DNA from 4 places in the Streptomyces sp. NPDC046203 genome. Region 2 is predicted to be linked to each of the others. Evidence: riboswitches for the same ligand, from Rfam matches in the RefSeq annotation. Region 2 holds a riboswitch; each other region holds the start of a gene.
What was found. A riboswitch is a leader RNA that binds a small molecule or an ion and turns the genes downstream of it on or off. The one in region 2 is predicted to bind cobalamin.
Positions count from the first base shown of each region.

Region 1: it holds a riboswitch for cobalamin, as region 2 does, so the genes downstream of both, ABZ990_RS15330 (ribonucleoside-diphosphate reductase subunit alpha) here and ABZ990_RS02320 (acyl-CoA thioesterase) in region 2, are expected to answer to the same signal.
Region 3: it holds a riboswitch for cobalamin, as region 2 does, so the genes downstream of both, cobN (cobaltochelatase subunit CobN) here and ABZ990_RS02320 (acyl-CoA thioesterase) in region 2, are expected to answer to the same signal.
Region 4: it holds a riboswitch for cobalamin, as region 2 does, so the genes downstream of both, metE (5-methyltetrahydropteroyltriglutamate--homocysteine S-methyltransferase) here and ABZ990_RS02320 (acyl-CoA thioesterase) in region 2, are expected to answer to the same signal.

Region 1 covers NZ_JBEYZX010000016.1:68,757-76,127, reverse strand. The annotation lists gene mctP (monocarboxylate uptake permease MctP) at 1-1,603, shown strand, start outside; gene ABZ990_RS15345 (hypothetical protein) at 1,771-2,334, shown strand; gene ABZ990_RS15340 (hypothetical protein) at 2,355-2,477, shown strand; gene ABZ990_RS15335 (GNAT family N-acetyltransferase) at 2,534-3,100, shown strand; cobalamin riboswitch at 3,149-3,281, shown strand; gene ABZ990_RS15330 (ribonucleoside-diphosphate reductase subunit alpha) at 3,416-5,797, shown strand; gene ABZ990_RS15325 (ribonucleotide-diphosphate reductase subunit beta) at 5,797-6,813, shown strand; gene ABZ990_RS15320 (zinc-binding dehydrogenase) at 6,980-7,330, opposite strand; gene ABZ990_RS15315 (hypothetical protein) at 7,318-7,371, opposite strand, start outside.
Region 2 covers NZ_JBEYZX010000002.1:121,194-128,564, reverse strand. The annotation lists gene ABZ990_RS02330 (SGNH/GDSL hydrolase family protein) at 1-599, shown strand, start outside; gene ABZ990_RS02325 (MBL fold metallo-hydrolase) at 661-1,521, opposite strand; cobalamin riboswitch at 1,690-1,921, shown strand; gene ABZ990_RS02320 (acyl-CoA thioesterase) at 1,972-2,415, shown strand; gene ABZ990_RS02315 (PhzF family phenazine biosynthesis isomerase) at 2,568-3,419, opposite strand; gene ABZ990_RS02310 (methyltransferase) at 3,686-4,681, opposite strand; gene ABZ990_RS02305 (PhzA/PhzB family protein) at 4,925-5,416, opposite strand; gene asnB (asparagine synthase (glutamine-hydrolyzing)) at 5,541-7,371, opposite strand, start outside.
Region 3 covers NZ_JBEYZX010000010.1:115,383-122,753, forward strand. The annotation lists gene ABZ990_RS11570 (precorrin-2 C(20)-methyltransferase) at 1-1,068, opposite strand, end outside; gene ABZ990_RS11575 (precorrin-8X methylmutase) at 1,065-1,724, opposite strand; gene ABZ990_RS11580 (cobalamin biosynthesis protein CobG) at 1,721-3,082, opposite strand; cobalamin riboswitch at 3,152-3,288, shown strand; gene cobN (cobaltochelatase subunit CobN) at 3,327-7,166, shown strand; gene ABZ990_RS11590 (hypothetical protein) at 7,256-7,371, shown strand, end outside.
Region 4 covers NZ_JBEYZX010000004.1:90,986-98,356, reverse strand. The annotation lists gene ABZ990_RS04910 (flavin reductase family protein) at 1-154, shown strand, start outside; gene ABZ990_RS04905 (AfsR/SARP family transcriptional regulator) at 173-1,147, opposite strand; gene ABZ990_RS04900 (DinB family protein) at 1,746-2,351, shown strand; cobalamin riboswitch at 2,542-2,699, shown strand; gene metE (5-methyltetrahydropteroyltriglutamate--homocysteine S-methyltransferase) at 2,888-5,212, shown strand; gene folP (dihydropteroate synthase) at 5,404-6,291, shown strand; gene ABZ990_RS04885 (sugar kinase) at 6,543-7,371, opposite strand, start outside.

The DNA.
Region 1 (7,371 bases), on a different contig from region 2:
CGTCGCGCTCGGCGTCTTCATCTTCTTCTTCCTGGCCGTCACGGTCATGGGCTTCCTGGCGGCCAAGTGGCGCCGCCCCGCGAACGAGAACAGCCTCGACGAATGGGGTCTGGGCGGCCGCTCGTTCGGCACCTGGATCACCTGGTTCCTGCTCGGCGGCGACCTCTACACCGCGTACACCTTCGTCGCCGTCCCGGCGGCCATCTACGCGGCGGGCGCGGCCGGCTTCTTCGCCGTGCCGTACACCATCCTGGTCTACCCGCTGATCTTCACCTTCCTGCCCCGTCTGTGGTCGGTGTCCCACAAGCACGGCTACGTCACCACCTCGGACTTCGTCCGCGGACGGTTCGGTTCCCGGGGTCTGTCGCTGGCGGTCGCCGTCACCGGCATCCTGGCGACCATGCCGTACATCGCGCTCCAGCTCGTCGGCATCCAGGCCGTCCTGGACGTGATGGGCGTCGGCGGCGGCGAGAACACCAGCTGGTTCGTCAAGGACCTGCCGCTGCTCATCGCCTTCGGCGTGCTGGCCGCGTACACCTACTCGTCCGGTCTGCGGGCGCCCGCGCTGATCGCGTTCGTCAAGGACACCCTGATCTACATCGTCATCGCGGTGGCGATCATCTACATCCCGATCAAGCTGGGCGGCTTCGACGAGATCTTCGCCAAGTCGAGCGAGGCGTTCGCCGCCACCAACCCCGCCACCGGCAAGCCGCGCGGCACGCTGGCCCCCGGCGAGGCGGGCCAGTGGACGTACGCCACGCTGGCCCTCGGCTCGGCGCTCGCGCTGTTCATGTACCCGCACTCGATCACCGCGACGCTCTCCTCCAAGAGCCGGAACGTGATCCGCCGCAACACCACCATCCTGCCGCTGTACTCGCTGATGCTGGGCCTGCTCGCGCTGCTCGGCTTCATGGCGATCGCCGCCGGGGTGAAGGTGAGCAACGGTCAGCTCGCCATCCCGCAGCTCTTCGAGGACATGTTCCCGGACTGGTTCGCGGGCGTGGCCTTCGCCGCGATCGGCATCGGCGCGCTCGTGCCGGCCGCGATCATGTCGATCGCCGCGGCCAACCTCTTCACCCGCAACATCTACAAGGACTTCATCAAGCCGAACGCGACCGCCGAGCAGGAGACCAAGGTCTCCAAGCTGGTCTCGCTCCTGGTGAAGGTCGGCGCCCTGGTCTTCGTCCTCACCATGGACAAGACCGTCGCCATCAACTTCCAGCTGCTGGGCGGCATCTGGATCCTGCAGACCTTCCCGGCCCTGGTCGGCGGTCTGTTCACCCGCTGGTTCCACCGCTGGGCGCTGCTCGTCGGCTGGGGCGTCGGCATGATCTACGGCACGGCCGCGGCGTACGGGGTGGCGAGCCCCACGCAGAAGCACTTCGGCGGCTCGTCGGCGGAGATCCCGGGCATCGGCGAGATCGGCTACATCGGTCTCACCGCCTTCACGCTGAACGTGATCGTCACCGTCGTCCTCACCCTGGTGCTGCGCGCCGTCGGGACGCCGGACGGGGTCGACGAGACCTCGCCGGAGGACTACACGGCGGACGCCGGCGACAAGGGTGTCGTCACCGAGCTGCCGAAGGTCGGCGCCGGGCACTGACGCCTGGGCCGACCGCGCCGACGACAGCGACAGCGACAGCGACACGGAGCACGTCCGGGGCCGCCGGGCCTTCCCTCGGGAAAGCCCGGCGGCCCCGCCCGTTCTCCCGCGAGTATGAACGGATGAACTCCCGTACGTTTTTGACCACCCGTCCGCTGCTTCTGCCCTTGGCCCTACCCCTGGCCCTGGCCCTCACCGGCTGCGGCAACGTGATCGCCGGCGCTCCCTCCCAGGCCGAACTGGAGGAGCGCGCCCACTACGCCCAGATCTCCCTGGACCATGTGTACGTCACGGAGATCGAGGGCTTCACCCTCGCCCACCAGTCGGTCGGTGGCCTGGGCGACGACGGCTTCCAGGCCGCGTACGTCGCCCAGGACGGCACCCGGGTCACCCTCGGCGCCGACCGCGGCACCTTCACCGACCAGGACTGCGCCGCCTCCCCGAAGTCCGCCCCCTGCACGCCGGAGAAGCCCGGCTGGTACCGCACGTCCGACGGGCAGCACACGTACATCCGCGTCGAGGACGGCGTACGGATCACCCTCGACGCCCCGCTCACCGTCGGCAAGGACCGGCTGCGCGCCGCCGCCGAACGGGCGCACCGGGCCGACGCCCGCGAACTCGACGACGTGCTGCCCGAGAAGCCCGCGGGCGGCGGAGCACCCGTACAGCGCGGCGATCTGCCCGCGGAGGGCGACGGCGCTCCCGACAACAGCGTGGGGGTCGGCGGCTGACCTCGACGGGGTGGGAGCGCGTGGCCGAAATTCTCCCGCGCCGGCCGCCCGCCCCCGACAGACTGGCCCCCATGGATTTCACGATCAGAACAGCGCGCCCCGAGGACTACGAGCGCCTCGGCGAGATCACCGTACGGGCTTAGGCCGTGTCTTCAAACTGCCGTCTGCCGTGCGACGCCTGGCACGCACGCTCGCTGCGTTGTCGGATCACCCAAGTACATCCAGTACGAGGGCGAACCTCCGCCTTGCGATCGCACGCACCAGACGCCGCACGGCCCGGCCTGCGGCCGGACGACGGCACTTTGAAGACACGGCCTACCGCGACGACGGCTTCCTGGCGTTCGGCGAGGCCGACGGCTATACGGACCTGCTGCGCGACGTGGCCGGGCGCGCCGCCGAGGCGGAGGTGCTCGTCGCGGTCGACGCGGCGGAGACGGTCCTCGGCGGGGTGACCTTCACCACCGGGGGCGAGAAGTGGGCGGACACCGCCCGCGCGGACGAGGCCGAATTCCGGATGCTGGCCGTCGACCACGCGGCCCGCGGCCGGGGCGTCGGCGAGGCGCTGGTGCGGGCGTGCGTGGACCGCGCGCGGGCCGTCCCCGGCTGCGCGCGGATCGTCCTGTCCACCCAGCGGACCATGACCGGAGCGCACCGGGTCTACGCCCGGCTCGGCTTCGTCCGGGCCCCCGAGCGGGACTGGCAGCCCGTTCCCGGGGTGGACTTCACCCTGCTCTCCTACGGTCTGGAGCTGCGGGACACGGTCTGAGGCCTGACGCCGGGACACAACATGTGGGGGGTGCCGCAAGCGGCGCCCCCCACATGTATGCTCGTCCTCGCTGTCGTCGCAGGGGAATCCGGTGGAAATCCGGAACTGTCCCGCAACGGTATGGTTCGCGCTCTTTCGCGCGGCCGGAGTCCGAAGACCTGTGGACAGCGCACCCGGTCCGTCCGTTCCGGGTGCCACAGACGTCCGGGCCTCGCGGAGTGGGCCGGTGGACGCGGCGCGCCGCGCGTATCCCGGCCCCCGCTCGTCCCCGTATCCCCCGTGCAGGCCACGAGCCGAGCGAGGGAGAGCCTCCCAGTGACCATCGCGCCCGCCGATCCGGCTTCGGCTGTATCTTCCGAGGAGATCGCGGCCCCGAGCGACGGCCCCGGAACCGCACTGCTGCGGATCCTGACCGACCTCACCGCCGACCTCCCCGACACCGACCCCGGCCGGGTCGCCGCCGCCGCGCTGCGCGGCCGGCACCCCGGCTCGGACACGGCGGAGCTGCGCGAACTCGCCACCGAGGCGGCGGCCGGCCTGATCGCCGAGGACCCCGCGTACTCGCGGCTCGCCGCCCGGCTGCTCACGCTGACGATCGCCGAGGAGGCGGCCGGACAGGGCGCGGTCTCCTTCTCCGAGTCCGTCGCCACCGGTCACCGCGAGGGCCTGATCGCGGAGCGGACCGCGGAATTCGCGGCCCTGCACGCCGACCGGCTGGACAGCGCGATCGACCCGGCCGGCGACGACCGCTTCGGCTACTTCGGGCTGCGCACCCTGTACTCCCGCTACCTGCTGCGCCACCCGATCACCCGCAAGGTGATCGAGACGCCGCAGCACTTCATGCTGCGGGTCGCCGCCGGTCTCGCCGAGGACGACAGCGTGCGCGCGCTGGACGAGGTCACGGCGCTGTACGGGCTGATGAGCCGGCTCGACTACCTGCCGTCCTCCCCCACGCTCTTCAACTCCGGCACCCGCCACCCGCAGATGTCGTCCTGCTACCTCCTCGACTCCCCGAAGGACGAGCTGGACTCCATCTACGACCGCTACCACCAGGTCGCGCGCCTGTCGAAGCACGCGGGCGGCATCGGTCTCGCGTACTCCCGCATCCGCGCCCGCGGCTCGCTGATCCGCGGCACCAACGGCCACTCCAACGGCATCGTCCCGTTCCTGAAGACGCTGGACGCCTCCGTCGCCGCGGTGAACCAGGGCGGCCGGCGCAAGGGCGCCGCCGCGGTCTACCTGGAGACCTGGCACGCGGACATCGAGGAGTTCCTGGAGCTGCGCGACAACACGGGCGAGGACGCCCGGCGCACCCACAACCTCAACCTGGCGCACTGGATCCCCGACGAGTTCATGCGCCGGGTGAACGCGGACGCCGACTGGTCGCTGTTCTCCCCGGCCGACGTGCCCGAGCTGGTCGACCTGTACGGCGCGGAGTTCGACGCCGCGTACGTCGCGGCCGAGGCGAAGGGTCTGGCCCGCAAGACCATGCCGGCCCGCGAGCTGTACGGCCGGATGATGCGCACCCTCGCGCAGACCGGCAACGGCTGGATGACCTTCAAGGACGCCTCCAACCGGACCGCGAACCAGACCGCCGAGCCCGGCTCGGTCGTCCACTCCTCGAACCTCTGCACCGAGATCATCGAGGTCACGGACGACGGCGAGACCGCCGTGTGCAACCTCGGCTCGGTCAACCTGGGCGCCTTCGTCGACACGGCCTCCGGCGAGCTGGACTGGGAGCGTCTCGACGCGACCGTCCGTACCGCCGTCACCTTCCTCGACCGGGTCGTCGACATCAACTTCTACCCGACCGAGCAGGCCGGCCGCTCCAACTCCCGGTGGCGTCCGGTGGGCCTGGGCGCCATGGGTCTCCAGGACGTCTTCTTCCAGCTGAAGCTGCCGTTCGACTCGGCGGAGGCACGGGCGCTGTCCACCCGGATCTCCGAGCGGATCATGCTCGCCGCGTACGAGGCGTCCGCCGACCTCGCCGAGCGCAACGGTCCGCTGCCCGCCTGGGACAAGACCCGCACCGCGCGGGGCGTGCTGCACCACGACCACTACGACGTGGAGCTGACCTGGCCGGAGCGCTGGGCCGCGCTGCGGGCCCGGATCGCCGAGGTCGGCATGCGCAACAGCCTGCTGCTCGCGATCGCGCCGACGGCGACGATCGCCTCGATCGCCGGTGTCTACGAGTGCATCGAGCCGCAGGTCTCCAACCTCTTCAAGCGCGAGACGCTGTCGGGCGAGTTCCTCCAGGTCAACGCGTACCTGGTGGACGAGCTGAAGCGGCTGGGCGTCTGGGACGCCGAGACCCGTGAGGCGCTGCGCGAGTCCTCGGGCTCCGTGCAGGACTTCGCCTGGGTGCCGGCCGAGACGCGGGCGCTGTACCGGACGGCCTGGGAGATCCCGCAGCGCGGTCTGATCGACATGGCGGCGGCCCGCACCCCGTTCCTGGACCAGGCGCAGTCGCTGAACCTGTTCATGGAGACGCCGACCATCGGCAAGCTGTCGTCGATGTACGCATATGCCTGGAAGCAGGGTCTGAAGACCACGTACTACCTGCGCTCGCGCCCGGCCACCCGGATCGCCCGCGCCGCCCGCGCCGCCGCCCCCGTACCGGCGCAGTCCCAGGCGCCCGACGCGGACGCCATCGCCTGCTCCCTTGAGAACCCCGAGTCCTGCGAGGCCTGCCAGTAATGTCCGACAAGAACCAGAAGAACCTGCTCGACCCGGGCTTCGAACTGACCCTGCGTCCGATGCGCTACCCGGACTTCTACGAGCGCTACCGCGACGCCATCAAGAACACCTGGACCGTGGAGGAGGTCGACCTCCACTCCGACGTGGCCGACCTCGCCAAGCTGTCCCCGGGCGAGCAGCACATGATCGGGCGGCTCGTCGCGTTCTTCGCGACCGGCGACTCGATCGTGGCCAACAACCTGGTGCTGACGCTCTACAAGCACATCAACTCCCCCGAGGCGCGGCTCTACCTCTCGCGCCAGCTCTTCGAGGAGGCCGTGCACGTCCAGTTCTATCTGACGCTGCTCGACACCTACCTCCCCGATCCGGCGGAGCGCGCGGCGGCCTTCGCGGCCGTCGAGAACATCCCGTCGATCCGCGACAAGGCGCAGTTCTGCTTCAAGTGGATGGATTCGGTAGAGAAGATCGACCAGCTGGAGACGCGGGCCGACCGCCGCCGTTTCCTGCTCAACCTGATCTGCTTCGCCGCGTGCATCGAGGGCCTGTTCTTCTACGGCGCGTTCGCGTACGTCTACTGGTTCCGCTCGCGCGGTCTGCTGCACGGCCTGGCCACCGGCACCAACTGGGTGTTCCGGGACGAGACCATGCACATGAACTTCGCCTTCGAGGTCGTGGACACCGTCCGCAAGGAGGAGCCGGAGCTCTTCGACGACGCGCTCCAGGAGCAGGTCACCGCGATGCTGAAGGAGGCCGTCGAGGCGGAGCTCCAGTTCGGCCGTGACCTGTGCGGCGAGGGTCTGCCGGGCATGAACACCGAGTCCATGCGCGAGTACCTCCAGTGCGTGGCCGACCAGCGGCTGACGCGACTGGGCTTCGCGCCGGTGTACGGCTCGGAGAACCCGTTCGCGTTCATGGAGCTGCAGGGCGTCCAGGAGCTGACCAACTTCTTCGAGCGCCGACCGTCGGCGTACCAGGTGGCGGTCGAGGGTTCGGTGGACCTGGACGAGGACTTCTAGTCCGCTGGTCCGCTGGTGCGCGTCCGGGGTGGTCACGGCGGAGGCCGTGACCACCCGGGAGTGATTCCGGTCCGGAGAGATCCTTCTCCGGACCGGTTTTTTCGTCCGGACGGCCCTTGGGCTTGCCCGGCGGGTCTTGTCCGGCGGATGAGGGTCGGACAACCTCCTAGTCCAGGGTGAGTACCGCCTTGCCGTGGAGCCCCCGGGTGAGCAGGGCGTCGATCGCCTCCCCCGGGGCGTCCCAGCTGCCGCGCCAGGTGATGCCCGGGTCGAGGTCGCCGGCCGCGACCCGCCGGGCCAGCCAGGCCAGATCGCGGTCCAGGCCGGTGCAGGCCAGCAGGAAGAACGTCACGATCGACCGGTCGTGCCGGCCCTGGTCGCCGAAGAACGCCCCGAACGGGAAGTCCTCCCCCTTGTCGGCGCCGTGCCCGACCGAGACGAGGGTGCCGCCCTCGTTCAGCGTCTGGTACGCCTCGACGAGCAGCGGTCCGCCGACCATGTCGATCACACCGTCCACCGGCCGGCCTCCTTCGGCGCGCTGATCACCTCGTGGGCACC
Region 2 (7,371 bases):
ACACACCCATGACCTGGGTGGCGGCCGGAGACAGCATCACCCAGGGTGTCCTGCACACCCACGGCGCGCGCGGCTGGGTGGAGCATGTGCACGAACGAGTCGGATGGCAACTGGGCCGGACCACCGACGTCCTGGTCAACTCCGGCGTCTCCGGCTGGACCGCCGTCGACGTGCTCGCGTCCTACGAGTGGCTGATCGGCCGGTTCCGGCCCGACGTACTGTCCGTCTCACTCGGCACGAACGACTGCCTCGCCGGCGAGGCCGGGCTGCCCGCCTTCCGTGACGCGATGCGCGCGATCGTCGAGCGTGCCCGCACCGCCGGGGGAACGCAGATCGTGCTGCACACCCCGCTCGTGGTCGGCTTCTCGGGTCGCGCGCGGCGTGCGGCCATGCCCGCGTACTGCCAGGTGGTTCGTGAACTGGCCGCCGAGTCCGGTGCGTTGCTCGTCGACCACGAGGCGTACTGGATCGCGCACCACGGAACGGAGGACCCGATGGCCTGGTTGGACGAGGCGGCACACCCGAACGGGGCCGGCCATCTGGAGATGGCCAACCACGCGCTGCGCACGATGGGACTGGGCGAGCTGGAACTTCCCTGATCCTCATCTCGCGTGAGGGGACGGCCTGTTGAGACCTGCAACAGGCGGCGCATCCGCCCGGCTACCCCTCGCCGTTCGACGCCCGGCGTCCGCCCGGTGGCACGCCCCAGGGGCGCGTCGGCTGACCGGAGCGCGTCGAACGGCCTCGGGAGCGGTGGTTCGAGAAGACCTCACCGGGCTCGGCATGGTCGACGGGACCATCGAACCGGGCCTCGGCGCGTGCCACCGCCTGCTCCGGTGTCAGGAAACGGCCGACATGGGTGACGATCAGCCGGCCCGCCCGAGCCGCGGTGGCCGTGTCGGCGGCGTCCTCGGGCGTGTGGTGCACCTGCTCGCCCTCGGCCGGCGCCTGGTTGCTCTCGGCTTCGCACAGCAGGGTGTCGCACTCCTCGGCCAGCTCCGTGAGGTTCGCGCAGGGCGCCGTGTCCCCGGAGTAAACGAGCGAGCGGCCCCCGGCCTCGGCACGCAGGGCGAAGGCCGGCATACCGTGCTCCACCGCCCGGCTGGTCAGGGCGAGTTCACCGATGCGCACCTCGTGTCCGTCGTACAACTCCTGGACGGCGAAGGCGGCCTCGACCGGGCTGCGCGTCGGGCCGTTGGTGAGGAAGTGGGCCAGCCGGTCGGCGATGCCCGGCGGCCCGTAGAGGGGGATGGGCGCGGCAAGCCGGATGTCCGCGAAGAGCGCCGCGTAATACGCGGTGAGCAGATCCGCGGTGTGGTCGGCGTGCAGATGCGAGATCCAGATCGCGTCCACCTCGTCGAGCCGGGCGTACCGCTGCAGCCGCGCCAGCGTCCCGCTGCCCGCGTCCACCCAGACCCGGGCACCGGCGCCGGTCAGGAGATAGCCGGAGCACGGGTTGTCCTCGGTCGCGTAGGGCGTGGCGCTGCCCAGAACCGTGAGCTGGAATCCGTCACTGATCATCCGGGGAGTGTAGAGAGCGCTCGGTTCGCCGGCTGATGAGCGGGAGGGTGGGCGAGCGGACGAGCGGGCGGGTGGTCACCGCGGTCGGGGCGGTCGGCGCGCGGCTCGGGGTCACGGCCCCGGAGCACCCCGGTTCCGCGACGGGAGCAGGGCGCGGGCTCGCTGCCGTACGCTGGCAGGGCAGCTGGTTCGCCCCGTCCCCCGGACGGGAGCGTCGTAAGAGGGAACCCGGTGTGAATCCGGGACTGCCCCGCAGCGGTGAGCGGGAACGACCGCCGTCATACGCACTGGGCCCGGCACACACGAGGGCCTGGGAAGCGACGGCCAGTAGGAGTCCGCCGGCGAGAGCCGGGGAACGCGCCCGCGAGTCCGAAGACCTGCCCGCTGCCCGCGCACCGGCCCCTGGGGTGCGCGGAGAAGCCCTGCCGCGACTCGCGAAGGAGAGTTGACGTGGCCGAATCCCCCGTCACCAGTCCTGCCCGCCCGACCAAGACCCCGGACGATTCCCGGGTGGTCCTCGCCCACATCATGAGCGACCACGACACCAATCTGTACGGCACCATCCACGGCGGAGTGATGATGAAGCTCATCGACGACGCCGCCGCGGCCGCCGCCGGCCGGCACGCCGACGGGCCGGCCGTCACCGTCTCGGTCGACCGTATGACCTTCCTCACCCCGGTACGGGCGGGCGACCTGCTCAGCGTGGAGGCGGGACTCGAACGGGTCGGGCGGACCTCCATGACGGTCGGGGTACGGGTCACGGCCGAACGGTGGAACAACTCCACCCCCGCCACCGAGGTCGCCACGGCGTTCCTGACCTTCGTCGCGATCGACGCCGACGGAACGCCCCGCCCCGTGCCCGCGCTCGACATGACCAACCCCGGCCTGTCCTGACCGGTTCCCCGCACCGGTTCCCGGCACCTTCGGGCATGACCTGAGGGACGCCGGCGGGGCCGGGGCGCGCACACGCGTCCCGGCCCCGCGTCTCGGGGGGCTTCGCCCACCCTCCCCCGTACGGCTGCCACGCCTGCCGGCGCCGGCGGCCGCTACACGTACAGCGTCCCCCGGGCCACGACCACGGCCTCCCCCGCCACCCGCACCGATTCGATCCGCTCCGCGGTCCCCGTGACCCGGGCGCGCATCGTCGAAGGACGGCCCATCTCGACGCCCTGGCGGATCTCGATCCACTCTCCGAAGGGGATCAGTCCGTGCCGGGCCAGGTGCACCGCGAGCGAGCCGGCGGCCGAGCCGGTGGCCGCGTCCTCCACCACGCCGTAGGCGGGGGAGAACATGCGCAGCCTCCAGTGGGTGCCCGCGCCCGTGAAGCAGTTGGCGGCCATGTCGGGAAGTCGCGCGAGGATCCGCTGGTCCGGTTCCAGGGCGGAGAGGGCCGCCACGCTGTCGAGTCCGACGAACACGTGCCGGGGTCCGTTGCGGTAGACCTCGATCGGCAGCGTGCTGCCGGTGGCCACCGGGGCGAGGGCCGTGAGCAGTTCCTCCGCCCGGTCGTACGGCTCCCATGTCGGCACGGGCTGCCACATGCCCGCCGCGACGGTCCGGCCCTCGCCGTCCCGCTCCAGCTCGAACGCCACGGTGCCCATGGCGGTCTCCATCCGCAGTTCCCTCGCCGCGTGCCATTCGCCGAGCACCACGGCCGTGCCCAGGGTGGGATGCCCGGCGAACGGAAGCTCGTTCACCGGCGTGAAGATGCGGACCCTCACATCGCCGTCGTCCTCCGCGGGGAGGACGAAGACGGTCTCCGACAGGTGCGTCTCCTGCGCGATCCGCTGCATGCGCTCGGCGGAGAGGCCGGACGCGTCCAGGAGGACCGCGGTCGGGTTTCCTTCCAGCGGGGTGGCCGTGAAGACGTCGGCGACCACGTACTCGTAGGTGTCCATGAGGTCCGTTCGTTCCGTCGCGCCGGCTCCCGTCGTCCGGGTGCCGGCTGGATGGGGTGCTGGGGAGGGGCTCGCCGGATGAGCCGACCGCTCGCCGGGCGGATGCGTCGTCACCGGACGGGCCCGCGGACCGCCGGGCCCGCGGGACCGGACGGACCCGCGAGGTCTTCGCCGAGTCCGTTCGCCGGTCCGTCCACCGACCCGTTCACCGGTCCGTTCACCGGTCCGTCCGGGGACGACGCCTGGGGACGGGAGGACGCCTGGCGTCAGGGACGCGGCGCGGCGACCAGAGCGGTGTTCTCCATCGGCAGCTCCGCGCGGCCGACGACGTCGAGGCCCGCCCGGTCGAGCAGCCGGGTGATCCGCTCGACGGTGCGGTGCGCGCCGCCCGTCGTCATCAGGAGGTGCATGTCCCACAGCGCGGGCAGCACGGTGGAGTTCTCGTCCTCGACGAAACGGTCGAGGAGCAGCAGCCGCGACGAGGAGTCGGCCATGGCGCGGCGGCAGCTCTCGAAGACGCCGACGACGGCCTCGTCGTCCCAGCCGGCCAGCACCCGGCAGAGGACGTAGACGTCCCCGCCCTCCGGAACGCCCTCGAACATGTCGCCCGCGACCAGTTCGGTGCGGTCCAGGCCGACGGTGGCGGACAGGTGCTCGCGCGCCTTGGCCATCATGTGCTCGCGATCGAAGAGGATGCCCCGGGCGTCCGGGGTGGCGCCGAGGACCGTGGCGAGCAGGTGCCCGCCCCCGCCGCCCACGTCCACGACCTTCTTGCCGGAGAAGTCGAAGACCTCGGGCACCTGGTGGAAGAACATGCTCGCCGCGTTCAGGGTGCGCTGGAAGCGCCGAGTCACGTCCGCGTCGTGCCCCAGGTACTCGTAGAAGGGCCGGCCGAAGGCGGCCTCGAACCCCGAACTCCGCGTGCTGATCGCGTGGTGGGCGTGCCCCCAGGCGGAGTAGAACTCCTCGCCGTACAGCAGGCACATGTCGCTCAGGGACTGGGGCGCGTCGAGGAGCGCGGCGCTGATCGGGGTCCCCCGGTAGCCGGTGGACTCGCTGCCCTCGAACACCCCCATGGCCACCAGGAGGCGCATCAGCCGGTGCACGCCCTCCTCGTCCGCCCCGGTCGCCTTGGCGAGCTCGGCGTCGCTGGCATGGCCCGCCGCTATGTGGTCGGGCAGGCGGAGCTTGACCGCGGTGTAGAGCGCCTGCGCCCGCCATCCGCCGGTGATGATGTCGACCACGTCTCGAGTGGTCTGCACGTCGACTGTCATGGGAGACCTCGCCTCATTGCTGCTTCCCGGCCGCCGCCGGCCGGCTCGATGCGCCGCGTCCGGGTCCGGGGGACGGGACGCGGACGGATGTCCGTACATGGGGATCCCTGGAGGGGGATTCGTGCGCGGGGATCTGCGTGCTGGGATCCGTGTGCTGGGAACCGCGTGGGGATTCGTACGCGGGTTCCTGCACGGTCTCCCAACGCGGGGGCCCTGCGCGGGGATCCGCCGCTACGTGGGGATGCCGCCGCGGTTGATCTTCGGCACCTCGATGCCCAGCGCGCGCAGTTGCTGGAACGGGTTCATGAACTCGCGCTGCTGCTCGATCCTGCCGTCCACCAGCAGGAACGAGTGGATGAAGTGGTTCTTGTAGTAGCCCGCCGGATAGTCCGGGTAGAGGATCTTGCCCTCTCCGTCGCACTCGACCCAGAACCGGTGGGGATCCTGGGTCTCGAAGATCTCCACGTTCTTCCACTCCCAGTCGGGGAACATCCGCAGCGACCACTCGCCGTGCGCCTTGAGCTTCTCGTGTCCCTGGGAGGCGACCGGTTCGCCGGTGTCGCTGGTCCACAGGCCGGCGCTGCCGTTCTCGGTGAAGAGCAGGTAGCGCGTCAGCCGGTTCTCGCCCTTGCGGCTCATGTAGTCGGCCACGACGGCGCGGTGCCGGGCGCGCAGGTCGAGGTCGGCGTCGAAGCCCTCGGGTCGGGCGTCTTCCGTTCCCATCTCGTATCCCTCAATTCCTGTTGGCTGGTGTGTCGGGGTGTGTCGGGGTGTACGTGGATGCCGGCGCGGTGAAGCCGGCGCCGCTCAGCGGTGCCCCCGAGCGGGCCGGACCGAACACCCACTGTCAGAGGCGGAGTTCGGGGCGGTGGACGTCCAGCCAGGTGCTCAGATCGAGGACGCGCTCCACGCCGTTGCGTACGTCGACCGGCATGGTCACCGCGTCCCGCCCCGCGACGTCCGCCAGCCAGCCGCGGTCGACCAGGCCGAAGACAGGGTCGTCGGTCGTGAGCAGTTCCTTGGCCTGCCGCAGCAGCGCATCGGCGTAGTGCGGGTCCAAAGTGGTGGGGTAGGAGGCCTTCACCCGGCTCAGCACCGACTCGGGTAGCAGGTCGGCGGTCGCGGCGCGCAGCAGGCTCTTCTCCCGGCCGTCGAAGGTCTTCATCGACCACGGGGCGTTGTGGACGTACTCCACGAGGCGGTGGTCGCAGTACGGGACCCGGACCTCCAGCCCGACGGCCATGCTGATCCGGTCCTTGCGCTCCAGGAGGGTCCGAACGAAGCGCGTCAGGTGCAGGTGGCTCATGACCCGCATCCGCGCCTCGTGGTCGCTCTCGCCGTCGGCCCGCTCCACCTCGCCGACCGCGTCGGCGTAGCTGTCGCGGATGTACGCGGGCAGGTCGAGCGCGGCGGTGAGTTCGGCATTGAACCGCTCCCGCCTTCGGGCCTGTTCGCCGTCGACGAAGACCGCCATCCAGGGGAAGGTCCGCGCGCTTTGGACCTCAGGCTGGTGGAACCACCGGTACCCGCCGAAGAGTTCGTCGGCGGACTCGCCGGACAGGGCGACCGTGGAGTGCCGGCGTACGGCCTGGAACAGCAGATAGAGCGAGGTGTCGACATCGCCGAAGGTGAAGGGGCTGTCCCGGGCGGTGATCACCGCCCGGCGCACCGCCGGGTCGGCGATCGCGGCGTGGTCGAGCACGATGGACTCGTGCGGCGATCCCACGTGCGCGGCCACGTCGAGCGCGTACGGGGCGTCCAGCGTGCCCCGCAGGTCGTCGGCGACGAAGTCGTCCGCGCGTCCGGCGAAGTCCACCGAGAAGCTGCGCACCTTCCCGTCGGCCGCACCCGCCACACCCTTCGCGCCGGCCGCACCCGCCGCGCCTCCCTCTCCGAACTCGCCATTCCTGCCGAGCCGTTCGGCGGCGAGCGCGGTGATCGCGCTGGAGTCCAGGCCGCCGGAGAGAAGGGTGCAGCGCGGGACGTCGGAGACCAGTTGCCGGCCGACGATGTCCTCCAGGAGTTCGCGCACGGTGGCGACGGTGGTCTTCAGGTCGTCGGTGTGCGGCCGCGTGGACAGGGTCCAGTAGCGGCGCTCGCGCGGACCGGAACGGTCGACGGTGACCACGCCGCCCGGAAGCACCTCGCGCATCCCGCACCACAGCGCGCTCCCCGGCGTCTGGGTGAGGCTGAACAGCGCCCGCATTCCGTCGAGATCGACCGCGCGGTCCGCCAAGGGATGGGCGAGGATCGCCTTCGGCTCGGAGCCGAACAGCACCCCGTCGTCGGTACGGGAGAAGTAGAGCGGCTTGACGCCCATCCGGTCGCGGATCATCACGAGCTTCTCGGTCCGGGAGTCCCAGACGGCGAACGCGAACATACCGTTGAGCCGTTCGGCGACCGCCTCGCCCCACTCCAGGTAGCCGTGCAGCACCACCTCGGTGTCGCTGCGGGTCTCGAAGCGGTGCCCCCGGCGGAGCAACTCACCTCTGAGCTCGGTGTAGTTGTAGACCTCTCCGCTGTACGTGATCGCCACCGGACCGTCGTCGGTGGGCACCACCATCGGCTGGGCGCCGCCTTCGAGGTCGATGACCGCCAGTCTGCGGTGTCCGAGCGCCGCGTGCCGGTCGAGCCAGCCGCCCCCGGCGTCCGGTCCACGGCACGCCATGGTCCCGGTC
Region 3 (7,371 bases), on a different contig from region 2:
CGCCGCGACCTCCAGGACCGCCGTCGCCATCGCGAAGACGCCCGGATCGCCGCCGGAGACGACGGCGACCCGCCGGCCGCGCCGGGCCAAGTCAAGGGCGAACTCGGCGCGTTCGGACTCGACCTTGTTGTCGGAGCCGTGCCGCCGCTGGCCGGGTCGCAGCACCGGGACGCGGTCGAGATAGGTGGTGTAGCCGACGAGGTCGTCCGCCTGGACGAGCGCGCCGCGCGACTCGGGGGTCAGCCAGGGCGCGCCCGCCGGACCGGTGCCGACGACCACGACCTCGCCGTGCTCCCGTACGGCCGGCCGCTCGTCGATCCGGGACGGCAGGACGGCGACGGAGAAGTACGGGACGGTCGACGGGTCGACGTCCGCGAGCCGCCCGGTGCGCTCGCCCGCCATGAACGCCCGTTCCACATAACGGGCTTCGTCCAGTCGCCCGGCCCGCTTCAGGGCGCGGCGCACGGTGGGGAAGGTGCGGCCGAGCTTCATCACGACGGCCGAGTCGGCGCCCGCGAGCCGCGCGGTCAGCTCGTCCTCCGACAGGGTGCCGGGGACGATCGTCAGGGTCTCCTCGGCCTCGCACAGCGGCTCGCCGAGCCGGGCGGCGGCGGCGCTCACGGAGGTGACGCCGGGGATGACGGTGGTGTCGTAGCGGTGCGCGAGCCGCTTGTGCATGTGCTGGTACGAACCGTAGAACAGCGGGTCGCCCTCGGCGAGGACGGCGACCGTGCGGCCCGCGTCGAGGTGCGCGGCGAGCCGGGCGGCGGCCTCCTCGTAGAAGTCGTCGAGCGCGCCCCGGTAGCCGCCGGGGTGGTCGGTGCTCTCCACGGTGAGCGGGTACACCAGCTGTTCCTCGACCTGCTCGGGCCGCAGGTGCGGGGCCGCGATGGAGCGGGCGATGGAACGGCCGTGCCGGGCCGAGTGGTACGCGACCACGTCGGCCTCCGCGATCGCGCGGACCGCCGCGACCGTCATCAGGTCGGGGTCGCCGGGGCCGAGCCCGACCCCGTACAGCTTGCCGGGAGTGGCGGGGGCGTCAGGGATGTCGGCGGGAGTGGTGCTCATGCCTGGATCTCCGCTTCGTGCGCGAGGGCGTTGAGGGCTGCGGCAGTCATGGCGCTGCCGCCGCGCCGGCCCCGCACCACCAGGTATTCGAGGCCGAGTTCGTTGGCGGCGAGCGCGTCCTTGGACTCGGCGGCGCCGATGAAACCGACCGGGATGCCGAGGACGGCGGCGGGCTTCCCGGCGCCGTTCGCGACCATCTCCAGGAGATGGAAGAGGGCGGTGGGCGCGTTGCCGACGGCGACGACCGAACCCGCCAACTTGTCGCGCCACAGCTCCAGGGCGGCGGCCGAACGCGTGGTGCCCAGCTCGGCGGCGAGCGCGGGCACGGACGGGTCGGAGAGCATGCACAGCACGTCGTTGTCGGCGGGCAGCCGCTTGCGGGTGACACCGCTGGCGACCATCCGCGCGTCGCACAGGATGGGCGCCCCGGCGCGCAGCGCGGCGCGCGCGGCGGCGACAACGCCGGGCGAGTGGGCGATGTCCCGGACAAGGTCGGTCATGCCGCAGGCGTGGATCATCCGGACGGCGACCGTGGCGACGTCGTCGGGCAGGCCCGCGAGATCCGCCTCGGCCTCGGACCGGATCGTGGCGAAGGAACGGCGGTAGATCTCCGCGCCGTCCTTCTCGTACTCGAACATCGTGGGGCTCTCGCTCATCTCGTGGGGGTCGGGGAAGCCGCGCGGGCGGTGGGGGCGGGTGGGGCGGTACGCGCGGTGGCGACCGCGCCGGGCAGGGCGGTACGGGGGGTGGGGGCGCCGTCCACCAGGTACGCGCCGCCCTCGGTGGTCGCGGTCCCGGTCTCGGCCCGGGCCCCGGCCTCAGTCCCAGCCCCGGTCGCGAGGACGTCGACCCAGGTGCCGTGCGGGTGACCGCAGCGCCGGGCGCAGCCGGCGACGTGCACGGGCAGCGCGCCGGCGGGTACGGCGAGGGCGCGGGCGGCGTCCGCCCGTACGTCCGCCAGGGACTTGGCGCAGCCGGGCAGACCGGTGCAGGCGGTGACTCCGGCGCCGGGGGCGTCGGGGCGGGTGATCAGGCCGGCCGAGGCGAGGTGGTCGAGGCGCGCGAGCAGTTCGGGCGTGCGCTCGGGAGCGGGCTCCGCCCCCTGCTCCCGCGTCACAACGACGGCCCCGCGCCACGGCGTCAGCCGTACCTCCGCCGCGGGCAGCAGCGCCCGCAACTGCGCGGCGGTCAGCCGCCCGAGGGGGGCGAGGACGGACACGGCGCGCGGGCCGAGCGGGCCGGGTGCGGGCGGGGGACCGGAGGGCAGCGGGGGCGGTACGGGTACGGGCTGCCCGCCCGTACCGCTCAGGTCGACGGCCTCGGCCGCCCCGGCCGGCAACTCGCCGACCCGCCACGCCCCGGTACCGGCCGTCTCGGCGGCGTCGAGGAAGGCGAGGGCGGCGGCGAGCGCGACCCGGGGCGCGTGGCCGGCGGCGATCCGCCGCACCTGGCCGCCGACCCGGAGCAGGGCGGACGCGCCGCCCGGTTCTGCGATCAAGGTCACATCGCCGCCGAGCCCGGCGACATCGCCGCGTCCGTCGTCCAGGACGAACAGGAAACGTCCCGAGAGGGCGGCCGCGCGGGGCTCCGCGCACAGCAGTCCGTCCAGTTCACGGGCCCAGGCGTGCACGTCGGCACGGCCGGTTCCGTCGAGTCCGGCGGCCGGTGAGGCGACGATGTTGCGGACCCGTTCGTGGGTCGGCGAGGGGAGCAGTCCGCCGCGTCCGAGGCGGTCGGCGAGGGTGGTCGCCGAGCCGTCCGACAGGCCGCGCAGCTCCACGTTGCCGCGCGAGGTGATGCTGACGGCGCCGTCCCCGAGGGACTCGGAAACGGAAGCCAACAGCTCGATCTGATCTTGCGTCAACTTGCCTGCGGGCAAGCGCAGTCGGGCGAGGGAACCATCGGCGGCGGCATGCAACCGGAGCGCCCCGGGGCACGCGTCGCCACGGTCCCGTATGGGAGGTTCGCCCGGTTCGGGCGAGGTGTCGGGAGTGGGCGGCATGGCGGCGAGCATACCTATGCGCGATGGCCCGGCAACCGGGGGTGACGGACCGCCCCTCCCGCTCCGCCGACCACTCGTTCTAGGATGCAGACCGGCATGGGGTCCCAGGACCCCGGGGAGGAAGCCCGGTGAGATTCCGGCGCGGTCCCGCCACTGTGAGCCGGCCCCGAGCCTCGGGTGTCCGGTGAGTCAGGAACTCCCGCCATCCAACGACCACCCGGGGCGCGGATACCCCGAGGAAGGGCCGAGCCTCGCCATGCTCGTTCTGCTGTCGCATTCCGACACCGACCTGCTCAGCGCCCGTGCGGCGAACGCCGCCGCGCCCGCCGCGCCCGCGTCCCCGTCCGCCGCCACCCCGGCCGCCGGCCCCGACCCGGCCACCGCCACGGAACCCACCACCCCGGCCACCGCCACCACCGAAACCGCCGCCGCCGACACCTCGGCCACCCCCCTGACGTACCGCTTCGCCAACCCCTCCCGCCTCCCGCTCGCCGACCTCCCGGCGCTCCTCGACGGCGCCACGCTGGTCGTCGTCCGCCTCCTCGGCGGGGTGCGCTCCTGGCAGGAGGGCCTGGACACGGTCCTCGCCAGCGGCCTCCCGGTGGTCGTGCTCAGCGGCGAACAGGCCCCGGACGCCCAGCTCATGGCCGCGTCCACGGTCCCGATCGGCGTCGCCACCGAGGCCCACGCGTATCTCGCGCACGGCGGCCCCGGCAACCTCGCCCAACTGGCCCGGTTCCTCTCCGACACGGTCCTGCTCACCGGCCACGGCTTCGAGGCCCCGGCCCCGGCGCCCGCCTGGGGCCCCCTCGACCGCACCCCCCGCACACCCCTGCCCGAGCTGGTCGGCACAGCCCCCGCCATCGCGGTGCTCTACTACCGCGCCCACCACATGAGCGGCAACACCGCCTTCGTCGGCGCTCTTTGCGACGCGATCGAGGACGCGGGCGGCCGGGCGGTCCCGCTGTACGTGGCCTCCCTGCGCGCCCCCGAGCCCGAACTCCTCGCGGCGCTCGGCGACGTCGACGCGATCGTCACCACGGTCCTCGCGGCGGGCGGCACCCGGCCCGCCGAGGCGCAGGCCGGCGGGGACGAGGAGGCGTGGGACGCGGGCGCGCTCGCCGCGCTCGACGTACCGGTCCTCCAGGCGCTGTGCCTGACCGGCTCCCGGGCGTCCTGGGCGGAGAACGACGAGGGTCTGTCGCCGCTGGACGCAGCGAGCCAGGTCGCCGTCCCGGAGTTCGACGGCCGGCTGATCACCGTCCCGTTCTCCTTCAAGGAGATCGACGAGGACGGTCTGCCCGCGTACGTGGCGGACGCCGAACGCGCCGCCCGGGTCGCGGGGATCGCCGTCCGGCACGCCCGGCTGCGGCACATCCCGAACGCGGAGAAGAGGGTGGCCCTGGTTCTCTCCGCGTACCCGACCAAGCACTCCCGGATCGGCAACGCGGTCGGCCTCGACACCCCCGCCTCGGCCGTCGCGCTGCTGCGCCGGCTGATCGCCGAGGGGTACGACTTCGGGCCCGCCGAGAACATCCCGGGTCTGATCTCCGGCGACGGCGACGAGCTGATCCGCGCGCTGATCGACGCGGGCGGCCACGACCAGGACTGGCTGACCGAGGAGCAGTTGGCCGCGAACCCGGTGCGGATCCCGGCCGCCGACTACCGGCGCTGGTACGCGGCGCTGCCCGCCGAGCTGCGCGCCGGGGTCGAGGAGCACTGGGGCCCGGCGCCCGGCGCGATGTTCCTGGACCGGTCCCGGGCGGCCCAGGGTGGCGACCCCGACGGCGACATCGTGCTCGCCGCGCTGCGGCGCGGGAATCTGCTGGTCCTCATCCAGCCGCCGCGCGGCTTCGGCGAGAACCCGATCGCGATCTATCACGACCCGGATCTGCCGCCCTCGCACCACTATCTCGCCGCCTACCGCTGGATCGCGGCGCGCGCCGACGACGGCGGCTTCGGCGCCGACGCGATGATCCACCTCGGCAAGCACGGCAACCTGGAGTGGCTGCCCGGCAAGAACGCGGGCCTGTCCGCCGCCTGCGGGCCGGACGCGGCGCTCGGCGATCTGCCGCTCGTCTACCCGTTCCTCGTCAACGACCCCGGCGAGGGGACGCAGGCCAAGCGCCGTGCGCACGCCACCCTCGTGGACCATCTCGTGCCGCCGATGGCCCGCGCCGACAGCTACGGCGACATCGCCCGGCTTGAGCAACTCCTCGACGAGTACGCCCAGATCAGCAGCATGGACCCGGCGAAGCTGCCCGCGATCCGGGCCCAGATCTGGACGCTGATCCAGGCCGCGAAGCTCGACCACGACCTGGGCCTCGCCGACCGCCCGGACGACGACGGCTTCGACGACTTCCTGTTGCACGTCGACGGCTGGCTGTGCGAGGTGAAGGACGCGCAGATCCGCGACGGACTGCACGTCCTCGGCGGGGCGCCGGCCGGGCCGGAGCGGGTCAACCTGGTGCTGTCCATTCTGCGGGCCCGCCAGATCTGGGGCGGTACGCAGGCCCTGCCCGGACTGCGCGAGGCGCTCGGCCTGGACGAGTCGGCGACCGACCGGACCCGCACCGACGCCATCGAAGAGCGGGCCCGGCGGGTGGTCGAGGCCATGGAGGCGGCCGGCTGGTCGGTGGACGCGATCGAGGGCGCGATCGAGGACGCGGCCCGACTCGGCCTGGACGACGGCCAGTTGATGGAGGAGGAACGAGAGGGGCGCCTGGAGCAGGTGACGGCGGTACTGCGTTTCGCCTGTGAGCAAGTCGTGCCCCGGCTCGCCGCCACCACCGACGAACTCGCCCACTCCGTCCACGCGTTGAACGGCGGCTTCGTGCCCGCCGGGCCCTCCGGCTCGCCGCTGCGCGGCCTGGTCAACGTGCTGCCGACCGGCCGTAACTTCTACTCCGTCGACCCCAAGGCCGTGCCGTCCCGGCTCGCCTGGGAGACCGGCCAGGCCCTCGCCGACTCCCTGCTCGCCCGCTACCGCGAGGACAACGGCGGCTGGCCCACCTCCGTCGGCCTGTCCCTGTGGGGGACGAGCGCGATGCGCACGGCGGGCGACGACGTCGCCGAGGCGCTGGCGCTGCTCGGCGTCCGGCCGCTGTGGGACGACGCCTCGCGCCGCGTACGCGGACTGGAGCCGATCCCGCTCGCCGAGCTCGGCCGACCCCGGATCGATGTGACCCTGCGCATCTCCGGCTTCTTCCGTGACGCGTTCCCGCACGTCATCGGGCTGCTCGACGACGCCGTCCGGCTGGTCGCGGGGCTCGCGGAGGAGTCCGCCGAGGACAACCACGTCCGCGCTCACGCCCAGGCCGACCTCGCCGAGCACGGCGACGAACGGCGCGCCACCACCCGTATCTTCGGCTCCCGGCCCGGTACGTACGGCGCGGGGCTGCTCCAGCTCATCGACTCCCGCGACTGGCGCACGGACGCCGATCTCGCCGAGGTGTACACGGTGTGGGGCGGCTACGCGTACGGGCGCGGGCTCGAAGGCCGCCCGGCGCGCGCCGAGATGGAGACGGCGTACCGGCGGATCGCGGTCGCCGCGAAGAACACGGACACGCGCGAGCACGACATCGCCGACTCCGACGACTACTTCCAGTACCACGGCGGCATGGTGGCGACCGTGCGCGCGCTGCGCGGCACGGCCCCGGAGGCGTACATCGGCGACTCCACCCGCCCGGAGACCGTCCGCACCCGCACCCTCGTCGAGGAGACCTCGCGGGTCTTCCGCGCCCGGGTCGTCAACCCGCGCTGGATCGCGGCGATGCGGCGGCACGGCTACAAGGGCGCCTTCGAGCTGGCGGCGACCGTCGACTACCTCTTCGGGTACGACGCGACGACGGGCGTGGTCGCCGACTGGATGTACGACAAGCTCACCCAGGAGTATGTGCTCGACCCGGAGAACCAGACCTTCTTGAAGGAGGCCAACCCCTGGGCGCTGCACGGGATCGCGGAGCGGCTGCTGGAGGCGGAGTCGCGCGGGATGTGGGAGAAGCCGGACCCGGGGACGCTGGCGGCGCTGCGGCAGGTGTTCCTGGAGACGGAGGGCGACCTGGAGGCCGGCCCGGAGGACGGCGAGGACGACTGACGGGGGCGACTGGCAGGGCCGGTCCGGCCACCGGGTTACGATCCCCGCCGCACGAACGGCGTGCGGACGACAGGGGTGGGGTGGTGGGCATGCGTGCCCGAGGCGCGGTGACGGCGACGACGACCATGGTGGTGCTGGGGCTGACACTGGTCCTGGGGGCCTGTTCGAGTCCGGGCGGCGGCGCGGACGGGGCGAAGCCGGAGTC
Region 4 (7,371 bases), on a different contig from region 2:
GCTCGGTGTGTCCGGCTATCTGCGCTGCCGGGTCGCCGCGGCCTTTCCCCACGGCGACCACACGGCACTGGTGGGCGAAGTGTCCTCCTGTGCGCCGGGCGAGGGGCAGCCCCTGGTCTACTACGGGCGCCGTCTGGACTGGCGGCTGCGCTGAGGGGCGGAATGGTGTACGTCAGTCGGGCAAGAGGCGTTCCTGCTCGGCGTTCAGTATCGAACGGCAGTACTCGTGCCCGGCGTTGAGCGGCGGCCGTACCCGCAAAACCGCCTGCTGCGCTGCCTTGAGGGCGGATCCCGGCTCGATGCCCCCGGCCGCCACCACCGTCCGCCGGGCCTCGGCGTAGACCTCCAGGGCCTCGGTCTGCCGGCCGGTGGCGGTCAGCGCGAGCATCAACTGCTCGTGGAAAGTCTCCCGTAGGGGATAGCGGGCGCACAGTTCCCGGAGCTCGCCGGTGACCTCCCGGGCGCGGCCCCGGCAGATGTCGGCGCCGATCCGGTCCTGCACCACCGCCAGTTGCTCCTCGGCGAGCCGGTCGCCGTAGAAGCCGGGCAGGTCCGCGTGGGTCAGATCACCCAGGGGTGTACCGCGCGAGAGCGTCAGAGCGCGCCGGAAGGCGTGCTCGGCGGCCTGACAGTCACCGGCGGCGAGCCGGCTGCGGCCCAGGGCCGCCTGCTCGCGGAACTCGTCCAGATCCAGCTCCCCGGGCCCCACGCGCAGCAGATAACCCGATCCGACCGTCGGCAGCAGCGGGTGGTGGCGGGCGTCCAGTCCGTCGCGGCTGTGACCGGGGTCCAGGATCCGGCGCAGGCCCGACACGTACATCTGGAGCGCCGCCAGTGCCGAGCGGGGCGGCCGGCCGTTCCACAGGTCCTCGATCAGGGAGTGGGTGGAGGACTGTTGGTTGGCACGCAGTAACAACAGGGCGAGTAACGCACGGGACTTGAGCGCCGTGGGCGTGCAGGGACGCCCTTCGAGCCGCAACTCCAGCGGCCCCAGGACCAGATAACGAGGTTTGCTCTCCGCCGCCTCAGGGCCCGAGTGCTCCCTGGATTCCGGGGGCGTGCCGGGACGCCGTCCCGCACCGCCCTCCGCACCGCCCGCCACCGTGGTTCTCGCGCGCTGGAACGCCACCGCCGTCGACTCCCCCATCACTGTGACTTGTGTGCAGGATGTGTGTGAACTGCGCCCAATGTGGGGGCTTTGTCGTGGACGGGCAAGGTTCGAATCGAGCCAACCTGGGTCGCGCGGGACTCGGGCCTCTCAGGGCCGCGGCCGAAGAGGCGGCGGGGCCGCCCGCTCGCCCTCACTCCGCGCCCGCGGGCGGAGCCGGAAGGGTGGAGGAGAGGCGCGGCCGGGAAGCCGGACCGGGCGGTGACGCCGCCCCGCCCCGGCGAGCCGTCCCGGGCCCGCCCCCTGATGGCGCGGGGTGTCGCGGCCCCCGCCCGCCCCCGGCGCCGCTTCCGTCCGACCGGGCGGGGCCGGACCCGGGGTACGCGGCGGCGCCCCGGCCGCACGGGCGTGCGCCGGCCCGTCCATCGTCACGAGGGGGCGCGGGGAACGTCGCCTGCGAACACCGTCACGTGTGGGCCTCGGAGTCGCTCGTCGGCCAACGACGGGAATGCCGCCGCGACTCCGCGATCTTCACCGTTTGCGACGGAGACGATGGCCGGACCTCGGTGCTGTCGGTCGCCGCGGGCCGTGCGGGGGATCTTGAGGCGCTGAGCAGCCCATGGCAGGCTCCTGCCGCATGATCGATGAATTCGCGAAGGACAACCTGCACGTGAGGCTGCGGCGGGACCGCGAGGCGCTGCTCTGGAAACTCGACGGCTTGTCCGAATACGACGCACGCCGGCCTCTGACGGCGACCGGGACCAACCTTCTGGGCCTGGTCAAGCATGTGGCCACCGTCGAGGCCAGGTACTTCGGCGAGGTCTTCGGCCGCCCGTCCCCGCAGCCGCTGCCCCGGTGGCAGGATTCCGACGGGAGCGATCAGTGGGCGGCCGAGGACGAGACCCGCGAGCGGATCGTCGGGTTCTACCGGCGCACGTGGGAACACGCGGACGCCACGATCGACGAGCTTCCCCTCGACGCCCCCGGCCACGTGCCGTGGTGGCCGGAGCCGTTTTCTCGCACCAACTTGTTCGCCGTCATGGTCCATGTCCTCGGCGAGACCATGCGGCATGCCGGGCACGCCGACATCCTGCGCGAGGGCCTCGACGGCCGGACCGGGCTGCGTCCCGAACACGAGACGCGGATCGACGAGGAAGCCCGCGCGGCCCACCGCGCGACGATCGAGCGGGCGGCGAGGGCGGCGGCACTCGTCAAGGGCGAGAGGCCGCCGCACGCGATGTGAGGCGATGACCGCCGCCCGCGCCGCTTGGTCGCGACGGCCGGGCCGGCGCGAGCAGCCTTCCCGGGGGAGACGAGTCCGCCCCGTCTCGTGGATGCCGTCCGGAATATGGGCAACCGCTCTCGCGTCCCGGTGCGAGGCCCTAGGGTGGCGTGTGCAGCTGGTTCGCCCCGTCCGCCAGGCGGGAGCGTCGTAAGAGGGAACCCGGTGGGAATCCGGGACTGCCCCGCAGCGGTGAGTGGGAACGACCGCCGTCATACGCACTGGGTCCGATGTACCGGGCCTGGGAAGCGACGGCCAGTAGGTGTCCGCCGGTCCCTCCGGAGGGCGTGCCCGCGAGTCCGAAGACCTGCCCGTTGCCCGTGCGCGGACGATTCCGTGCGCGGAGTGTCCCGGTGACCTCGTGGGCGGGTCGGCGTGCGCAACGAGCGGTCTTCGCGGCCTTGTTCCGCGAGGAGGTCCGCCCGTTCCGTCGTTCCCTTCGCGCCCGCGTCCCGTCCCCGGGATGTTCGTGGACACATCTCGCGAAGGAGAGTTCCGTGACCGACAAGTCCGCAGCCGCGGCGTCCCGGGCCACCGTGTACGGCTACCCCCGGCAGGGCGGGAACCGGGAGTTGAAGAAGGCCGTCGAGGGGTACTGGAAGGGCCGCGTCGACGCCGGTTCCCTGGGGAAGACCGCAGCCGGCCTGCGCCGCTCCAACTGGCGAGAGCTGGCCGAGGCGGGTGTCACCGAAGTCCCCACCGGCGACTTCTCGTTGTACGACCATGTGCTGGACACCACCGTCATGGTCGGCGCCGTTCCGGAGCGGCACCGCGCCGCCGTCGCCGCCGATCCGCTGGACGGTTACTTCGCCATGGCACGCGGCACACAGGACGTGGCGCCGCTGGAGATGACCAAGTGGTTCGACACCAACTACCACTACCTGGTGCCGGAGTTGGGGCCCGACACGGAGTTCTCCGCGAACTCCGAAAAGCAGACCCGAGAGCTGCGGGAGGCCCTCGCCCTGGGGCTGGCTGCCCGGCCCGTTCTGGTCGGACCGGTCACGTATCTGCTGCTGGCCAAGCCCGCCCCCGGGGTGGCCGACGACTTCGAGCCGCTGACCCTGCTCGACCGGCTGCTTCCCGTGTACGCGGAGGTGCTGGCCGATCTGCGGGCGGCGGGCGCGGAGTGGGTCCAGCTCGACGAGCCGGCCCTCGTACAGGACCGCACCCCGGCCGAACTGAACGCCACGGCCCGCGCGTACCGCGAACTCGGCGCCCTGACCGACCGGTCCCGGCTGCTGATCGCCTCGTACTTCGGCCGTCTCGGCGACGCCCTCCCGGTCCTGGCGGCCGCACCTGTCGAGGGCCTCGCGCTCGACTTCACCGGCAGCGGCGCGGCGAACCTCGACGACCTGGCCGCCGTCGGCGGTCTGACCGGCAAGCGGCTCGTCGCGGGAGTCGTCGACGGCCGCAACATCTGGATCAACGACTACCGGAAGTCCCTCGCCACCCTTGGCACCCTCCTCGGCCTCGCCGACCGGGTCGACGTCGCCGCCTCCTGCTCCCTGCTGCACGTGCCGCTCGACGCGGCCGCCGAGCGGGACATCGATCCGCAGGTCCGCCGCTGGCTCGCCTTCGCCCGCCAGAAGACACGGGAGATCTCCGTGCTCACCCGCGGGCTGGCCCAGGGAACGGGCGCCATCGCACCCGAACTCGCCGCGAACCGGGCCGACCTGACCTCCCGCGCGGGATCCGCTCTCACCCACGATCCGGCTGTACGGGCTCGCGCCGCAGCCGTCACCGACACCGACGGCCGGCGCTCCCTGCCCTATCGCGAGCGGGCCGTCGCCCAGCGGGCCTCGCTGGGCCTGCCGCTGCTGCCGACCACCACCATCGGCTCCTTCCCGCAGACCGACGAACTGCGGTTGGCACGTGCGGACTTGCGGTCCGGGCGGATCGACATCGCGGGATACGAGGAGCGGATCAAGGCCGAGATCGCCGAGGTCGTCTCCTTCCAGGAGAAGGCGGGCATCGACGTCCTCGTCCACGGTGAGCCCGAACGCAACGACATGGTGCAGTACTTCGCCGAACAGCTCACCGGCTACCTGGCCACCCAGCACGGCTGGGTCCAGTCGTACGGCACCCGCTACGTCCGCCCGCCGGTCCTGGCCGGCGACATCTCCCGCCCCGAACCGATGACCGTGCGGTGGACCTCGTACGCCCAGTCCCTCACCGGCCGCCCGGTCAAGGGCATGCTCACCGGCCCGGTCACCATGCTCGCCTGGTCCTTCGTCCGGGACGACCAGCCGCTCGCCGACACCGCCCGCCAGGTCGCCCTCGCCCTGCGCGACGAGGTGGACGACCTGGAGGCCGCCGGCACCCCGGTCGTCCAGGTGGACGAACCGGCCCTGCGGGAAACGCTGCCGCTGCGCGCCGCCGACCACGCCGACTACCTCGACTGGGCCACCGAGGCATTCCGGCTCACCACGAGCGGGGTGCGGCCGGAGACCCAGATCCACACCCACATGTGCTACGCCGAGTTCGGGGACATCGTCCAGGCCATCGACGACCTCGACGCCGACGTGATCAGCCTGGAGGCGGCCCGCTCCCATATGCGGGTCGCCCATGAACTCGCCGCCCACGGCTACCCGCGCGAAGCGGGCCCCGGTGTCTGGGACATCCACTCGCCACGTGTCCCCTCCGCCGAAGAAGCCGCCGAGTTGCTGCGTACCGGGCTCACGGCGATCCCCGCCGAACGCTTGTGGGTCAACCCGGACTGCGGCCTGAAGACCCGCGGCTGGCCCGAGACCCGCGCGTCCCTGGACAACCTCGTCGCCGCCGCACGTGCCGTCCGCGCCGAACTGGCGACCGGCGACGCGTGATCAAGTCCGGTGCTGGGCCTGCGGATTCGAGGCTGCCGGCCCGGCACCGGGCGGGGCGTTGGGGAGGAGAGCGGACCGGGTGCCGACGGACCTGTCCGGCCCGGCGCCGGCGTGCGCCCGGCAACCGAAGTCCGCGGCCGGCATCCCGTCCCGTGCGTCCGCCGTACCGGATGGATCGGAGTACTCAGCACATGAACAGCCGTCCCGTACCGGTGGCCGTGGAGGGGCTGCCCGACTGGGGCCGCTGCGCGGTCATGGGAGTCGTCAACGTGACCCCGGACTCCTTCTCCGACGGAGGGCACTGGTTCGACCCGACCGCCGCGGTGAAGCGGGGCGTCGACCTGGTGGCCGACGGCGCGGACCTGGTCGACGTCGGTGGCGAGTCCACCCGGCCCGGCGCGTTCCGGGTCGACGAGGCCGAGGAGTTGAGGCGGGTCCTCCCCGTGGTCCGGGGGCTGGCCGCCGAGGGGGTCCTGGTGTCCGTCGACACCATGCGCGCCGGCGTCGCACGGCGCGCGGTCGAGGCAGGGGCGGTCCTCGTCAACGATGTCAGCGGAGGGCTGGCCGATCCCGCCATGATGCCCTCCGTGGCGGCCTGCGGTGTTCCCTTCGTCCTCATGCACTGGCGCGGATTCAGCCATGACATGGACAGCCGCGCCGGTTACGGGGACGTCGTGACCGAGGTCGTCGCGGAACTCCGGGACCGGGTCGACGCCGCCGTCGCCGCGGGCATCCCGGCGAAGCGCCTGGTGATCGACCCCGGGCTCGGCTTCGCCAAGGAGGCGCGGCACGACCTCGCCCTGGTGGCCGGGCTGCCCGCGCTGCGCGCCCTGGGCCGCCCGGTCCTGGTCGCCGGCTCCCGGAAACGGTTTCTCGGGCATGCGCTGACGGACGCTCGGGGCAACCGTTCTCCCGCCCGCGACCGGGACGCGGCGACCGCCGCTCTCTCGGCCATCGCCGCGCACCAGGGCGCCTGGGCCGTTCGTGTCCATGAGGCATCCGCGACGGCGGACGCGGTCAGGGTCGCTCACGCGCTCGCCCAGGGGCGCGAGGCGGCGGCTAGGAGGACCGATCGCTGAACGATCCGCAAGCGGGCGGCCGTTGCCGGGGCCGAGGGGCAGCTGGTCCGTACCCTGTCGTCGTCCCGGCTCCGCGCATCGCAGCCTCCGGGGTACGGGGTGGCGACCCGCGCGCCCGCCTGCTCCGGCTGGACGTGTCAGGCGTCCAGCCGGAGCCCTTCACCGGTCGGCGTCCCGGAGGGCCCGCGCTCGCAGCGCAGCGCCGGGCCGTCCGGCGCGCCCCTCCCGCGTGCCCCTCCCGCGCGCCCCGCTCAGCGCGCCACGTTCTCCGTGACCGTCAGCAGCGACAGCTCCTCGCGGGTCGGCAGGCCCTCCCAGTCGCCGGGGACCGTGCAGGCGAACGCGCCGGTCGCGACGGCCGTACGCAGTCGCTCCTCCAGCGGTTTCGCGGCGAGGAGTTCGGCCAGATAGCCGGCGACGAACGCGTCGCCCGCGCCGACCGTGTCCACGGCGTCCACCCGGATCGCGGGCAGGGCGAGACGTTCCCCGTCGGCGACCGCCGCGCAGCCGTCGGAACCCAGCTTGACCACGGCCTGCGACGGGCCGAGGGCGCACAGCGCGGCGGCCGTGTCCAGCGGGTCGTCGTGCGCGCCGACGAAGAGTTCGGCTTCCTCGGTGCCCGCGAAGACCACGTCGGCGGCCCGCACCAGGTCGGCGAGGCCCTTCGCCGCCTCGGCCGGACTCCATAGCTTCGTACGGAGATTGACGTCGAAGGAGACCGTCATCCCGCGCTCGCGCGCCGCCCGTACGGCCGTGCGCACCGCGTCCGCGGCGGTCGCGGAGAGCGCCGGGGTGATGCCGGTGACGTGCAGCAGGGCAGCACCGTCGAGGGCGTCCTCGGTCACGTCGGCGGGGGAGAGGCGGGAGCCCGCGCTTCCCGCCCGGTAGTACCAGACGCCCGCGGTCCGCGAGGTGCGCCGCTCCTTGACCATCAGCCCGGTCGGCGCCGAGCCGTCCACCGTGGCGCGTACGTCGAGGTCCTCGGCCCGCAGCGCGCGTATGACAGACCGTCCGAACGGGTCGTCGCCGACCCGCCCGATCCAGGTGGCCGCCACGCCGAGCCGCCGCAGCCCGATCGCC